2 regions of the Lysinibacillus sp. NPDC086135 genome follow, and region 2 is predicted to be linked to the other one. Evidence: riboswitches for the same ligand, from Rfam matches in the RefSeq annotation. Region 2 holds a riboswitch; the other holds the start of a gene.
The links. Region 2 has a riboswitch for cyclic di-GMP ahead of ACIPKN_RS20685 (methyl-accepting chemotaxis protein). Riboswitches for the same ligand answer to the same signal wherever they lie in the genome.
Positions count from the first base shown of each region.

Region 1: linked by a shared signal. The riboswitch ahead of ACIPKN_RS13185 (amidase) and the one ahead of ACIPKN_RS20685 (methyl-accepting chemotaxis protein) in region 2 are both predicted to bind cyclic di-GMP.

Region 1 covers NZ_JBIVCA010000009.1:85,347-92,912, forward strand. The annotation lists gene ACIPKN_RS13160 (hypothetical protein) at 1-304, shown strand, start outside; gene ACIPKN_RS13165 (hypothetical protein) at 422-727, opposite strand; gene ACIPKN_RS13170 (M20/M25/M40 family metallo-hydrolase) at 988-2,103, shown strand; gene ACIPKN_RS13175 (chemotaxis protein CheW) at 2,129-2,617, shown strand; gene ACIPKN_RS13180 (DUF6366 family protein) at 2,868-3,074, shown strand; cyclic di-GMP riboswitch class I at 3,278-3,366, shown strand; gene ACIPKN_RS13185 (amidase) at 3,410-4,285, shown strand; gene nspC (carboxynorspermidine decarboxylase) at 4,328-5,467, opposite strand; gene ACIPKN_RS13195 (saccharopine dehydrogenase family protein) at 5,464-6,693, opposite strand; gene ACIPKN_RS13200 (hypothetical protein) at 6,970-7,176, opposite strand; gene ACIPKN_RS13205 (tetratricopeptide repeat protein) at 7,549-7,566, shown strand, end outside.
Region 2 covers NZ_JBIVCA010000018.1:75,972-83,537, reverse strand. The annotation lists gene ACIPKN_RS20705 (MFS transporter) at 53-1,267, shown strand; gene ACIPKN_RS20700 (alpha/beta-type small acid-soluble spore protein) at 1,560-1,757, opposite strand; gene ACIPKN_RS20695 (YehS family protein) at 1,963-2,457, shown strand; gene ACIPKN_RS20690 (hypothetical protein) at 2,723-2,917, shown strand; cyclic di-GMP riboswitch class I at 3,148-3,233, shown strand; gene ACIPKN_RS20685 (methyl-accepting chemotaxis protein) at 3,342-5,084, shown strand; gene ACIPKN_RS20680 (SDR family NAD(P)-dependent oxidoreductase) at 5,084-5,836, shown strand; gene ACIPKN_RS20675 (sodium:solute symporter family protein) at 5,861-7,357, shown strand.

The DNA.
Region 1 (7,566 bases), on a different contig from region 2:
TTATCTTCATAATGCTCAAATTGCATTACAGCGCTTCCAAAACGAACTACTGGATGTACAAGATATGTCTACGAAATCGTTAGCAGTTGAAACAGATGGATTTGTAAAATTTGCGGACTATTTCTTTGATGATATTTTTTCAGCTTGGTCTGTCCATTCTAAAATATCTACCGCCAGAGAGCAGGTTTCCCGTGTACAAGATGATGTACATAATACGATTTTGCGTCTACAGGATAAACATAATAAGGCAGATGGCTATTTGCAGTCTCTACATAAAGAAAAAGAAGCGATCTTTCAAAAGTAATCTGTGAAAAGACTTTCCCTTTAACGGTAAATTAGTAATAACATAAAAAGCAGAAAAAAACGCTCAATAATCTGAGCGTTTTTTTGTGTAAAGCCCCTGTTTGACTGACGAAGGTTATTAAGTATCACCGTAGTATTCTGCAAAATGCAAAAATCCAAATTTCCTCACAAGAAAGTTTCTTAATTCGCCATGAGTAGCTTTTTCTATTGGAGGATTTGTTAGGGTGTATGCTTTGGCATTTAATTCAGCAAATTTATCTTTATCTACTGCATTATGTTCTTTATCTTCAATAATCCCTGAAGAAATTGCGGCTTTTGGATAACCCATTAAAAATATATGTGTTCTTAATGCCATACTTGGTGTTGAATGCAACAATATAATTACAACCAATAAGGAAACAATAATTATAACTTTTTTCTTCAAGTCACCGCTCCCCAAAAATTGACGTGAATAATCTATAAAATATTTTAACATAAATTTTCCATTTATCTTCAAAAAAGTAGTTCGCTAAAAGAAGCACTTTTACCCGTCTATAATTTGCGAATTGAATTGAATTGAAGAGGATAATTATAGCCCAATTGAAAAACAATGTAATCGTTTTATTTTACCAAACGCAGCAGTATGCTAAAATATAGAAGATAACTATGACGTGGATAACACGTAAACTAAGGGAGTCCTACAACATGACAAGTCGTTTAGTAGAAGAGTTTTTTGAGCTCGTACAAATCGATTCAGAAACAAAACATGAAGAAGTGATTGCGCCGATTTTAATCGACAAATTAACAGCACTTGGTTTTACAGTAGAACAAGATGATGCACATACTCGTAACGGGCATGGAGCAGGTAATATACTTGCTACGCTAAAGGGTTCATTAGATATTGACCCAATTTATTTTACTTCTCATATGGATACAGTTGTCCCAGGTAAAGGGATTAAACCATCTCTTCGTGAAGATGGCTATATCGTTTCAGATGGTACAACTATTTTAGGTGCTGATGACAAAGCAGGTCTTGCCGCATTATTTGAAATGGCTAAACGCTTAAAAGAGCAAAATATTGAACATGGTGATATTGAATTTATTATTACAGCTGGCGAGGAAAGTGGGCTCGTTGGCGCTAAAGAGTTAGATCCATCTAAAATTAAAGCGAAATACGGCTTTGCTGTAGACAGTGATGGCAAAGTAGGAGGAATTGTAACAGCGGCTCCATTCCAAGCAAAAATTTCTGTTAAAATAATTGGGAAAACAGCACACGCTGGTGTCGCTCCAGAAAAAGGAGTGTCTGCGATTACGGTTGCTTCCAAATGTATTGCACAAATGAAGCTAGGTCGATTAGATGAAGAAACAACAGCTAATATTGGTCGCTTTGAGGGTGGGCAGGCAACAAATATTGTATGTGACGAAGTAACAATTCTTGCGGAGGCTCGTTCGATCGACAAAGCGAAGCTAGATGCCCAAACGAAGCATATGCAGGAGACGTTCGAGCAAGTAGCTGCTTCGTTAGGTGCGAAGGCTGAAGTTGAAGTGAAGCTAATGTATCCTGGATTCCGTGTAACAGAATCAGATAAAGTTGTGCAAGTGGCAATGGCAGCTGTACACAACATCGATCGTACACCAAAGCTTGGTATTTCAGGCGGAGGTTCCGATGCTAATGTAATTGCGGGCTTTGGCATCCCTACAGTAAATCTTTCTGTTGGATACGAGGACATTCATACAACAAATGAAAAAATCCCAGTCGAAGAATTAGAAAAATTAGCGGATTTACTTGTTGAAATCATTAAAGAGTCTGCGAAAAAATAACTACAAAAATCGAGGATGTGACCGCATGGAAAGTGTAAAGGCAGTAGTTTTTGCTTGTGGTACAGAGGAATATGCAGTACCTGTAGAACAAGCGATTTCGATTGAAAAGTTAGAGCAAGTAACACCGATTCCTCACTTGCCTAATTATCTTCTAGGCTTCACAAGAATTCGTGGCGAGCTTGTCCCTGTGCTTGATTTTGAGCGTATTCTTTATAATCGTTCTTCTAATGCTGCAACAGCACGGATTATAGTATTGAACACGGATGTTGTGAATTATGGATTACTTGTAACAGAAGCTCGTGAAATTCTTGATTTTGATGAGTCGGTATTAAAGCAGATGGGACTTGTTAATTATTCAAAAACACGCTATTTTACAGCTGTGGCTAATCTTGAAAATCGTATGATCACATACGTTGACCCGAAGATACTTGTGAATTCATTAGAAGGTATACGTGAAATAATTAATTATTTACACAAAATGCTTGAAAATGAAAAAGAAAACGTAGAGGCATAAGTCTTTGTATGATTAAATCATTCAATACAATATTTCATAGATAATATTTGAGACAGAATTACAAATGTGTGATTCTGTCTTTCTTTTTAAGTAGCTTTATTAAAAGGAAACTGAATACCTATGTCGAATATTAAGCTTATCACTAAAACGTGTCGTTGATTTTCGTTCCGACTAGTAGCTTTCATTGGGACGTCCAATGAGCTGCAAAACAAATAAGTAAATAATTCTTTTTTGAGGAGGTATTTGTCATATGAATACAGAGAAAAAGCAAATACCTGAAGAAAAAAGAGAACACTTAAGGCAAAGTGAATTAAAAAACAATCCTACTGGCTCTTTAAACGATGGAATAAATAGGGGAACTAGCGGAAATTTAAATGGTATGGGTTGGAAAGAGACGTTAATATTAGTTTTAGTGTTATTCATAGGCTACATTATATACAAAATATTTTTCAATTAAAGATATGAAAGGAATCGATATATCTCCATAATCTTCTATCCATGATTTTTCAATCGCTACAAGTTATCAACATAATTACTTATTTCTAACATAGTAAAAATAACCTGTGTTCATATGCACATATTTGAAAGTTAACAATAAAATTATGCGATTTACCTACTGACATATCCATACTAACATCGTATTATGTATGGTAAGAAAACTACTGTAAAAGGCAAACTTCACCGAAAGGGAAGGACGCAAAGCCATGAGTCTAAACACTATTTTAGTGCATGATTGTCAGGTTGCCAGGTTCTATTCTATGAGCCTCGGCCAATAGAATGGAGATGTAATATATGGGAAGTCGTTCACTATCAAAAGCGATCATTGTTTTTATAGTAGCAATTGTAAGTACGCTAGGATTAACAATGGGAAAGGTAGACGCAATGGCCATGCAGGATAGGGCTACTTGGTTATGGGACACGACAAAGATTGTTGAAGATGAATCAGGAGTACTTTCATTTTTAGAAAGCAAACAAGTTAATAAATTATATTTACAAATTAATAGTGATATAGCAAGTAATTTTTACAAAAGTTTTATCGATAAAGCAACGGCAAAAGGGATAAAAGTATATGCGTTAGATGGTTCTGCAAGTTGGGTTTCAACAGAAGGCTATAAAATGCAGGATCAGCTATTTGATTGGTTACAAACATATAATGGAAATGCAGCAGCAACAGAGCAATTTTCTGGCGTTCATCTTGATGTAGAGCCCTATTTAAATAGTGGCTGGAGCTCGAACCAAGCGAAAACGATTGAATCCTATCAAGCGCTTCTTACTAGAGCGAAAGGGGATACCGACCGATTACTATTGCCATTGGAAGTTGATATGCCATTTTGGTTTGACGAAATTACTTACAAAAACCAATTATTAGCTGACTGGGTAATTGACCAAGTGGAAAGTGTTTCAATAATGGCTTATCGAGATGCTGCTAAAGACATTATTAATATCGTTGAACATGAAATAAATTATGCAAAAAAAGTAAAAAAGTCAATTGTTATTGGTGTGGAAACAGGAGCCACTGATGAAGGGAATACTATTACCTTCTATGATGATGGAGAAGCCTATATGAACAAACAGTTAGCACAAGTTCATCAATATTATGCCAATAAAAAAAGTTATAATGGTTTTGCCATTCATGATGTTGATAGTTGGATGAATATGCAGCCGTAAAAAATCCTCTCCAGCATTAAGTTGGAGAGGATTTTCTTTGCCTTATGAAAGTCGGCCGCTATAGTCTTCGAATTTAAATTCACGAATGACTTTAATGCCTTCTTCATCGTTATAAGAAACGATTGATGGAAGATTTACGCCATTAAACATATGATTTTTCACCATTGAGTAATGTGCCATATCTGTAAATACTAGACGATCGCCTGATTGTAAAGATTGTTCAAATGAATAATCACCAATTACATCACCAGCCAGACAAGTAAGCCCGCCTAGACGATACGTGTAAGCTAGCTCATTTGGTTGACCAGAACCAATAATCATTGGGCGGTATGGCATTTCTAGAACATCTGGCATATGGCAAGTTGCCGATGTATCTAAAATTGCTAGGTCCATACCGTTTTTCTGTACATCGAGAACAGTTGCTACTAAATAACCTGTATTAAGTGCAACAGCTTCACCTGGCTCTAAATAGACGAGAAGGTTATACTTGTCTTGAATGTAATTAATGATATTCACAAGCTTTTCTACATCATAATCCTCACGAGTAATATGGTGACCTCCACCAAAGTTTAACCATTTCATTTGATGTAAAACATCACCAAATTTTTCTTCGACAACTTGTATAATACGCTCTAACGTATCGGAGTTTTGCTCACACATTGCATGGAAGTGTAAGCCATCAATACCGTCAAGCTGTGACTTGTCGAAGTTGGCTAATGTTGTGCCAAGACGAGAATTCGTGTAGCAAGGGTCGTAAAGTGCTGTTTCAATTTCAGAGTACTCAGGATTGATACGAATACCACATTCAATTGTTTTACCAGCGGATTTTACTTTGTCCTTATATTGATTCCATTGGTTAAATGAATTAAATACAATATGATCAACGTAGCCAAGAAGCTCGTCCATTTCATGTTCGACGTAAGCTGGTGCATAGACATGAACTTCCTTGCCCATTTTTTCATAGCCTAGTCGAGCTTCAAATAATGAGCTGGACGTAATCCCTGCTAAATATTCACCCACTAAAGGGAATGTTGAATGCATTGAAAACCCTTTTAAGGCAAGTAAAATACGGCAGCCTGTGCGATCTTGAATCGATTTTAAAAGTTCTAGATTTTTTGTTAATAATCGTTCATCCACTACGTAAGAAGGGGATGGAACTTTTGAGAAATCAATTGGCTTCATCGATTTAATTCCTTTACATCTAACTCAAGGTCAAGTAATTCTGGATTATGGCTTTCTTGCCATGGTAGACCCCATTTATTTAGTGCATTCATGAATGGATCTGGATTGAAATCTTCGACATTCCAAACGCCAGGTTTACGCCATTGACCGTTCATCACAAGCATTGCACCAATCATTGCTGGTACACCTGTTGTGTAGGAAATTGCCTGTGAACCAACTTCGTTATAGCATTCCTCGTGGTCACACACATTGTAGACATAATAAGTTTTTTCCTTACCATCTTTTAGACCACGAATAATACAACCGATATTAGTTTTTCCTTTTGTACGTGGTCCAAGTGATGCTGGATCAGGCAGTACAGCTTTAAGGAAGTGAATTGGTTGAATCATTTGTCCTTCAAATTCAATCGGCTCAATAGAAGTCATACCAACATTCTCTAATACTTTTAAATGTGTTAAGTATTTTTCAGAGAATGTCATCCAGAAGCGGATTTGCTTTAAACCTTTAATGTTTTTAGCAAGTGATTCTAGTTCTTCATGGTATAAAAGGTAAATATCTTTTGGTCCGATTTCTGGTAAGTTATAAATCTCTTTTTTCTCAAGTGGTGCAGTTTCAACCCACTGACCTTCTTTCCAGTAACGACCATTCGCAGTAATTTCACGAATGTTGATTTCTGGGTTGAAGTTTGTAGCGAAATGGTAACCGTGATCACCAGCATTTGCATCCACAATATCTATGTAGTGGATTTCATCAAATTCATGTTTTTGTGCATGAGCTGTGAAAACGCCCGTTACACCTGGATCAAAACCGCTACCAAGTAAAGCAGTTAAACCAGCTTTTTCGAACTTCTCTTTATAAGCCCATTGCCATTTATATTCAAATTTTGCCGTTTCAGGTGGCTCGTAGTTTGCAGTATCCACATAGTGTACACCTGTCGCTAAGCAAGCATCCATAATCGTTAAGTCTTGATAAGGTAGTGCTACATTAATAACAACTTGTGGTCCGAAGGCTTTAATTAGCTCAATAACCTCTTCCGTATTGTCTGCGTCTACCTGTGCGGTATGAATCTTTGTTTTTCCGCCATCTAGTTTTTCTTTTAGAGCGTCACATTTTGAAACAGTTCTACTTGCGATACAAATCTCCTCAAACACGTCCGAATTTTGAACACACTTGTGTACCACAACACTGGCTACTCCGCCAGCTCCTATAATCAATGCTTTACCCAATTGTCTACCCCCAAATTCATATAAGTATTGTCAAACAAGCTGATTATACAGAAAATTGAATTACTACTCAATCATTCTTTTTAAATTTTCTACAAAATTTTTTATTTTTCAACAATAATGTAGCGTATTCAGAGGGGAATGCCACGAAAAAAGAAGCATTTCGTGAAAAAAATTCCCTTAACTCTGATGTAGAAAAGAGAAAATCATTTATTGTTCAATGGCAGCGTTTGGGGAAATCTGGGGTGACTTCAAAACTGTAGTCTGAAACCACCCGAGTTATTTAAAAAAACGATTCGATATTTGTTGTTTTTCATCCCCCCATAAATAAAAAAAGATCAGTAGTAATGTGCTTAAAAACCCCATCACAAGGGCATATGTGCTGAGGGCCACATCTACTTGACTTTGCATAGCGTAAATGAAAATAGCTCCTAGTGTTAACAAATTTCCAATAATAAGCGATACAAAATGAAATCGTCTATTCATAGCACAAGCCCTCCAATATACATGTTCTCAAAAAAAGAAAATTCACTTCAATTATCTCACAATTCAGAACTTTGTCCAATGTTTTTTATCTGGGGATTGACTTAGCGGCGGAAAGCATGTCCAAGCAGTGGAAGGTCATGACCAAGCGGCGAAACCCCGTGCCGAGTAACGCGAGTATCGGACACCCTCGAGAAAACGCCCAGTCGAAACGGAAATCAACCCTCGTTATGTGATGAACTATAATGTGGTCTACTGATTCAATATTAAATTAAAAGAATTGTAGAAAAATTATTTCTATTTAGTTTGTTTTAGATTTAAAGATGGTAAAATACCTATAATACTTTTCTTTTGGTGAAGGTGAGGATTTTAATAGTGATTAAACAGTTTGGT
Region 2 (7,566 bases):
CCATTCCCTCAAAAAGAGATCTTTATCAACAAGAAACTGGAGGATTGTAAAGATGGATTATCGTAAGAAAACAGTGGTAGCTTCAGTAGCTGGTTTAACGTTGGAAGGGATGGACATTATGTTTATCTCCTTTGCAATGACAATGATTATTTCGGAATTTAACATTGATTTCGCAACGGGTGGGCTCATTTCTGCCGTAACGAATATTGGTATGCTGTTAGGTGGCATTATTTTCGGGGTTTTAGCTGATAAGTATGGGCGGGTAAAAGTGTTTACTTATACCGTCTTGCTGTTTGCAATTGGTACAGCTTTAACTGGGTTAGCAACAACTATTGAACAAATTTATATTTATAGATTTATTGCAGGTCTCGGTGCAGGGGGCGAATACGGCATTGGTATGGCGCTTGTTGCCGAGGCTTGGCCGAAGAATAAGCAAGGAAGAGCCTCTTCATATGTTAGTGTAGGTGCTCAATACGGAGTTATTTTAGCAGCGTTACTAAGTGCCATTATTCTTCCTACTTTAGGATGGAGAGCTTTATTCTTTGTTGGTGTAGTACCTGTCATTTTCGCTTTTATCGTGCGAAGAAATCTTGAGGAATCACCGGAGTGGCTGGCTGCTCAGAAAAATAAAAAAATCGACAATCAACATGAAAAAGGTAAGTTGGTGCAGCTATTTGAAACGCCTCGAACTTCGATGACGACAATATCATTAATCGTTATGGCAACTGTTCAAATTGCTGGTTACAATGGCTTAATGATTTGGTTGCCATCTATGTTGCAAAAATCTCAAGGTCTATCCGTTTCAAGCTCGGCACTTTGGACAATTAGCACAGCAGTTGGCATGATTATTGGGATGCTAACATTTGGACGATTTATGGACCGATTTGGCGCAAAGCGTGCATTCGGAATCTTTTTACTTACCTCTGCATGTGCAGTATTTTTATACGCATATGCCACAGGTAGTATCGCAATTTTATTAGGTGGTGCAATTGTCGGCTTCTTTTCAAACGGGATGTTCGCAGGGTATGGAGCTTTAATTAGTAGCTTCTATCCGGTGCAAATTCGAAGTACAGCAACAAATACAATTTTTAACTTTGGTAGAGCAATTGGAGGATTTTCACCAATCTTTGTCGGCTATATTCTTCAAAGTTATGATATGACGGTCGTTATGATCTATTTAGCTGCCTTATATTGTATTTCCTTTATCGTGATGCTTACTCTAAAAAAAGGGGCAAGCGAGGCTTTACAACCGGTTGAAATTAAATAAATCAATTATGCCTCGGCATAAATTGTGTCTGGAATCGGCTTTGTGCTTAGGCCTGCAGATGTTTTTTGCGCGAAAGCGTAGTGCTAACGCAGCGTCAGCAACTGGTTTTGTCTGTGCGAAAGCGAAGTGGCAGCAACAGCACGATGCAGGTCAGTTAGCCGTTATCGCATGGATGCGATGATTTTAGGCTAACATCCTCTAAGAACCCCTTTCCGATTCCATGACATCCGCCGAACATGAAAGAACGAATGCCAATTTTAAAAAAGGGATTCGTTCTTTGTTTAATTTATTATTATAATAAACCTTTTGAACGTTTTTCAGCCATTTCTACGAGGCGTTTTGTTATTTCTCCCCCGACTGAACCGTTTGCACGAGAAGAGGCTTCTGGCCCTAATTGTACATTAAATTCTTGTGCGATTTCATATTTCAATTGATTAACGGCTTCATGTACACCGGGAACTAGAAGCTTATTTGAACTACGATTAGCCATTTATCTCACCTCCTTGTGATTAGAATGGTCGAGAGTTAGCTAATCATACATGTTAAAAAATAAAATGCACATTCTAAATACTTTAGTAAAGTAACTTTTGGAAAGCTAACTAAAATTGTGAATGTCTCTGCTATAATAAAGTAATGCTTCAATTAGGATAGGATTATTAGAAGCGCTTTTACAGTTAAAAATGGAGGTTTTTAAAATGACGAACAATGATATTTTAATTCGTTTAAGATATGCATTAGATATCAAAAATACAGATATGGTTAAAATTTTTCAGCTAGGTGGCATGGACTATACGAAAGAAGAAGTATTGAACATGCTTATTAAAGTTTATGATGAGGAAGAAGCACCAGAAGAATACATTAAATGTAATAATAAAATGTTAGAGGCTTTTTTAAATGGATTTATTACATTTAAACGGGGTCCGCAAAAGCCTAAGCCAGGTCAATCAGAAGGACCACTACCTGTTTCAGGAAAAGAAAGCCCTAATAATATGGTATTAAAGAAAGTGAAGATTGCGTTAGCCTTAACGACTGAGGAGATGCTCGATATTTTATATGATGGAGGCGTTAGCGTTTCGAAAGGCGAATTAGGTGCCATTTTAAGAAATCCAAGTCATCGTAACTATAAAGAATGTGGCGATCGCTTTGTGAGAAATTTTTTAAGAGGGCTGACAGATAAGTATAGAAATTAAAAAACGTTCACTCTGAATTGTCAAGTGTGAATTTCAATGAAAAACTAATGGATCAATGATTAACAAAGCAACTGCAATTTTGCAGTTGCTTTTTCGTGAAGAATTTTACGTAAAAATACTCGCTGTGATAAAAATATTCTGTAAAAAGCGCATTTTCCTTAGTTGAATATAGTTGACAATTTATGGCGGAATTGTGTACACTGGAAATGACATAAAGTTGTCACAAAGAGGAAAAATAAATGTTCACGAACAGAGGGGTGCTTTTATGTTTGGTTTAAACATTTTATTAGTTGCTTTCGCATGTGTTACAATCCCACTTGTTGTTGCTTCAGTGATGTTAGACATTTTTTATGCAGAAAAGAAACAAGTTCGTTTTTCATTACGCCGTACATCTATGTGGTATTCCTGCATGTTTGCTTTATCATTTATACCGTCGGTCTTATACATGACACTAAAATAGATATATCTTTAATTTGAATAATCATTTAGGGGTAATTGATTATTTAAAATTATAGTAGCAGCTACAATATTGCGTTGTAGCTGTTTTTATTTGTTATGAAGAGAATTGTGGATAAGCTGAGAAAAATAAGTAATATTATTCATTTTATACTAATAGTAAAATAGTAAAAAATATGTGAATTTTAACCTGGTAACATTGACTACTTTTACCCATTATGTTAATTTGAGGAGGAAAAAGATGGGCAAATCTACTGAAAGGTAGAGACGCAAAGCTACAGATCTAAGGTAATAAATACTATGATGGCTGAGCTGCAAAGGAGTACTAGTTAGGTACATATATTGCTAGTCATATTCTTTGATGCCTGTTTCTTTTGAAATTGGTTATTTTTTTTGCCCAAAATACGATCAAGGAGGAAGTAATAATCATGAAGTTGTTTAAAAATGTTTCATTAAAAAACAAACTTTTACTAACGGTTTCTATTATTGTTTTGCTTCTAATTGCTATTATTACTACACAAAGTATTAGAGAATTAAACAATCGAATGTCTGTTGATTTAGAGCAAGAGTTGAAAAGTGTTGGTTTATTGACAGCTATGAATCTTGATAGGAATGATGTTAAAGATTTATTGACTGAAAAGGGAGAGACTAACGCTAAATTTAAAAAAATTCAAAAGCAACTCGATAAGATTCAAGAAGAACAAGGGATCATGAGTTGGAGCTATATTTGGGATGTGAAGGACGCAGATGGCGTTAACCCGATCGGCTATACATCTAATTTGAACGATGTCTATGAAGCGGGTGAAATCTTTACTGATTTAGCAGATGAACATGTAAAAACAGCTAAATTGGCAATTAAAAATGATAGCACTGCTGTAACTGATATTTTCGAAGATCCTTATGGTTCATGGCGAACTGTGTTTACCCCTATTAAAGATGACAATGGCAAGCTCATTGCTTTATTAGGTATTGATTATTCTGCGGACTACATAAATACGATCATTAAAACAAGTGTCATAAAACAAATCGTTATAGCTGTTATTGGAATTTTACTTCTATTAGTTTTACTCTACATAATTATTGATCGTCTATTAAAACCACTTAAGAAAGTAGTGAACGCTGCAAATCAAGTAGCGAATGGAGAATTAATAAATGTAGATTTAGAAATAACGAAGGACGAAATCGGAAATTTATCTAAATCTATTAAAACGATGGTTTCCAATTTACAACATATTATTTTAAATATTAGAAATACATCTGACAACGTTTCTTCTGCTGCTAATCAGCTAACTGTTAATGCAGCAGAAACATATAACAGCTCAACTACTATTGCTCAAGATATGGGACAAATCACGCAAAACGCTGAGGCTTCAATGGTTATGACTGAGGAAACAGCTGCTGCTATGGAGGAAACAGCGACAGGTATCCAGCAAATTGCTGACTCTGCTAATACGGCAGCCGAATCATCTATTTCTGCTTCTCAAGCTTCAGAACGTGGAAATCATGTTGTTCAGCAAGTCATTGCACAAATGGAGTTGATTAATGATTCTGTTGAACAAATCGGTACAACAATAAACGGATTACATATCAATACGAAAAAAATTAGCGATATCGTAAATCTTATTACAGCCATAGCAGATCAAACAAATCTACTAGCATTGAATGCGGCAATCGAAGCTGCTAGAGCAGGAGAGCATGGGAAAGGCTTCGCGGTTGTCGCTGATGAGGTTAGACGATTAGCGGAACAATCATCACAGTCTGCAACGGAAATATACAATTTAATTAGTACAATTCAAGCTGATTCAAATGCCTCTATCACTGTTATGGAAAAAGGTAAAGAAGATGTAAAGGCTGGTATGGAGTTTACAAACGAAGTAGGGGAAATCTTTAAAGAAATTCTCACTTCATCAGAACAAGTTGCCAGTCAGATACGTGAAATTTCAGCTGCATCTCAACAAATTTCAGCTTCTTCGGAGGAAGTAGCAGCATCTGTCAATAATATTAAGCAATCTGCGGAGCAGTCATCTGAATTCTCGGCGAATGTGTCAAATGCAACACAAGAGCAATTGACGACCATGCAAGAGGTGAAAGAAGCATCTTCTTCATTAGGAAAAACAGCAGAAGAATTGCAGGTACTTGTAGCAAAATTTAAATTGGAGAACGATCAATAATGGACATTAATTTTAAAGGAAAAAATGTACTAATTACGGGTTCAAGTAAAGGAATCGGCAAAGCCATTGCTTTGGGCTTTGCCGAGCAAGGGGCTAATATATGTATCAATTATATTGGTGATGATAACGAGGCAGAGGAAGTTCGTGCGCAAGCAGAAAAGTTTGGTGTACAAGCTATAAAATGTAATGCAGATGTATCGAACTCTCATCAAGTTCAAGCTATGTATCAATATATGGACAAACAGTTAGGCGAAATTGATGTTCTTGTCAATAACGCTGGGTTCGCACAGGCTTCAAGCATTACGGATTTAACAGATGAGCAGTGGGATAAAATGATCAAAGTTCATCTATATGGTTGTTTCTACAATTGTCGAGAAGCAGCAAAAAGAATGAAAGAACGAAACAATGGAAAAATTATTAATATTTCTTCTGATATTGGTAGTTTAGGTTGTGAGGAATTTACGCATTATTCTGCTGCAAAGGGCGGTATTAATGCATTTACGAAGGCTTTGGCACGAGAGTTAGCACCTTCGATACTAGTCAATGCAGTAGCTCCTAGTGGTACATTTACAGACATCCTAAAGGAATTTGGAGAGAATTATGTAGAGGAAGAGTCTGCTAAATATCCGTTAAAACGATTAGCTCAACCAGAAGAAATCGCAAAGACCGTGTTATTTTTAGCTTCAGAAAATGCGAATTTCTATACGGGTCAAGTATTAACGCCAAATGGCGGAGTCGTTATGAACGGTTAATGTGAAAAACTGAGGAGCAATACTATGTTAAATATAATCATCTTTAGCTTATACTTAATTTTTATTTATTACATTGGATATAAAGGATACAAACGGGTTAATACTGCGGAGGATTTAATTGTTGCTGGGTGGAGCATGCCTTTATCTGTTGTCACAGGAAGTCTAGTGGCTGCCTTATTAGCAGCCCCATTCTTCTTTGCAGCGGTAGGCTCTGGTTATACAAGTGGCGGCTTTGAAGGTTCAGCGACAATGGGTGGTTTAGGGACTTGTATGATTCTTGGAGCACTCATTTGGACGAAGCCATTACGTAGATTAAAGGGCTGGACATTAGCAGATTACTATGGATTAAGATATGGCAGTAAAAAGCTCGGTGCTTATACAGGCGTCGTAATGGCGATTGCCTTTGGTGTCTTTAATGCTGCTGCGTTAACAGTTGGTGGCACGTATATTATTCAGCAGCTATTACAAATTGATTTCGTTCCAGCAGCATTACTTTTTGTATCATTAACTGCCTTATATTCTGTAATTGGGGGCCTTTGGGCTGTAGCCTATACGGAAATTGTTCAGGGGGCACTGGCAGTAGCGGGTATAGTAGGGATCACAATTTTTATCTTATTCTATTACCCTGATGTAACATTTAACCCGGAGTGGTGGAATATTAGTGAACTCTTCAATAAGGCTGGAGCAGAGTTTTGGACACTATATCTTGTGTTAGCACTTGGTGATATTCCGGCAGTGGACTTAGGACAAAGGGTAGCCGCGGCTAAAAGTCCAAAAGTAGCTCAGCGCAGTATGATTATAGCTGGGACTATTATTATCGCTATTAGCTGGATTCCGGGTATGCTAGGAGAAGCGTTCAAAACGATTTATCCTGGTAGTACAAATCCAGAGACATTGATGCTTGCCTTTGCTCAAGGATATTTCCCACCGTTACTAGCAGCCATCTTTTTAACAGCAATGGCAGCGATGGGGATGTCTACTGTAGCCGCGTGTTATGTTGCAACTTCAGGAATTGTCACGAAAAACATTTATTTAGACTTTATTAATCGTAACCCAGATCCTAAAAAACTGTTAAAATTTTCAAGACTTATTATTATTTTAAGTGCTTTGCTAGGTTTAGTTTTAGCGGTCAGCTTCCAGAAAGTCATTGATTTAGCCTACTTGGCATGGGATATTGTATTCGTAACAATTTTCTGGCCAATCGTTTTAGGGCCGTTTTGGAAGCGAGTAAGTACACCTGCAGTTTGGGCGAGTATATCTGTCGGGTTAGTATATTACATTATTACATCTTTAACACATGTGCCTAGTCTTACTATCCAATCAGAGGGGTTTTTAGGTTTATTAAATGAGCTGTGGCAGGCACCTGTTTTCTCAGGCGTTGTGATCACAGGTATTACAATTGTTATTGTTAGTTTGATTATTCCACCTTCGCAACATGTTCTCGAGATGCATAAAATTGAAAAAGATAAGACTTTAGACAATGTAGGCAGTAAAGAGGAATTAAAGGAACATTCAAATTGATAATTATTTATAAATAAAAATGGAAACATGAGGGCATTGATTTTTAATGCCCCCATGTTTTTTTATGCGGACAACAACACTAGCTTGTTTTGGCAAAAAAAAGTACTTCGGGAATGGATAAATTTTACCAGGGGAATGTTGTGAAATTTATTGTTACAAAAAATTAAAAAGTAAGTTTTCACATAGAAAATTATTGTCTGAGGAGATTA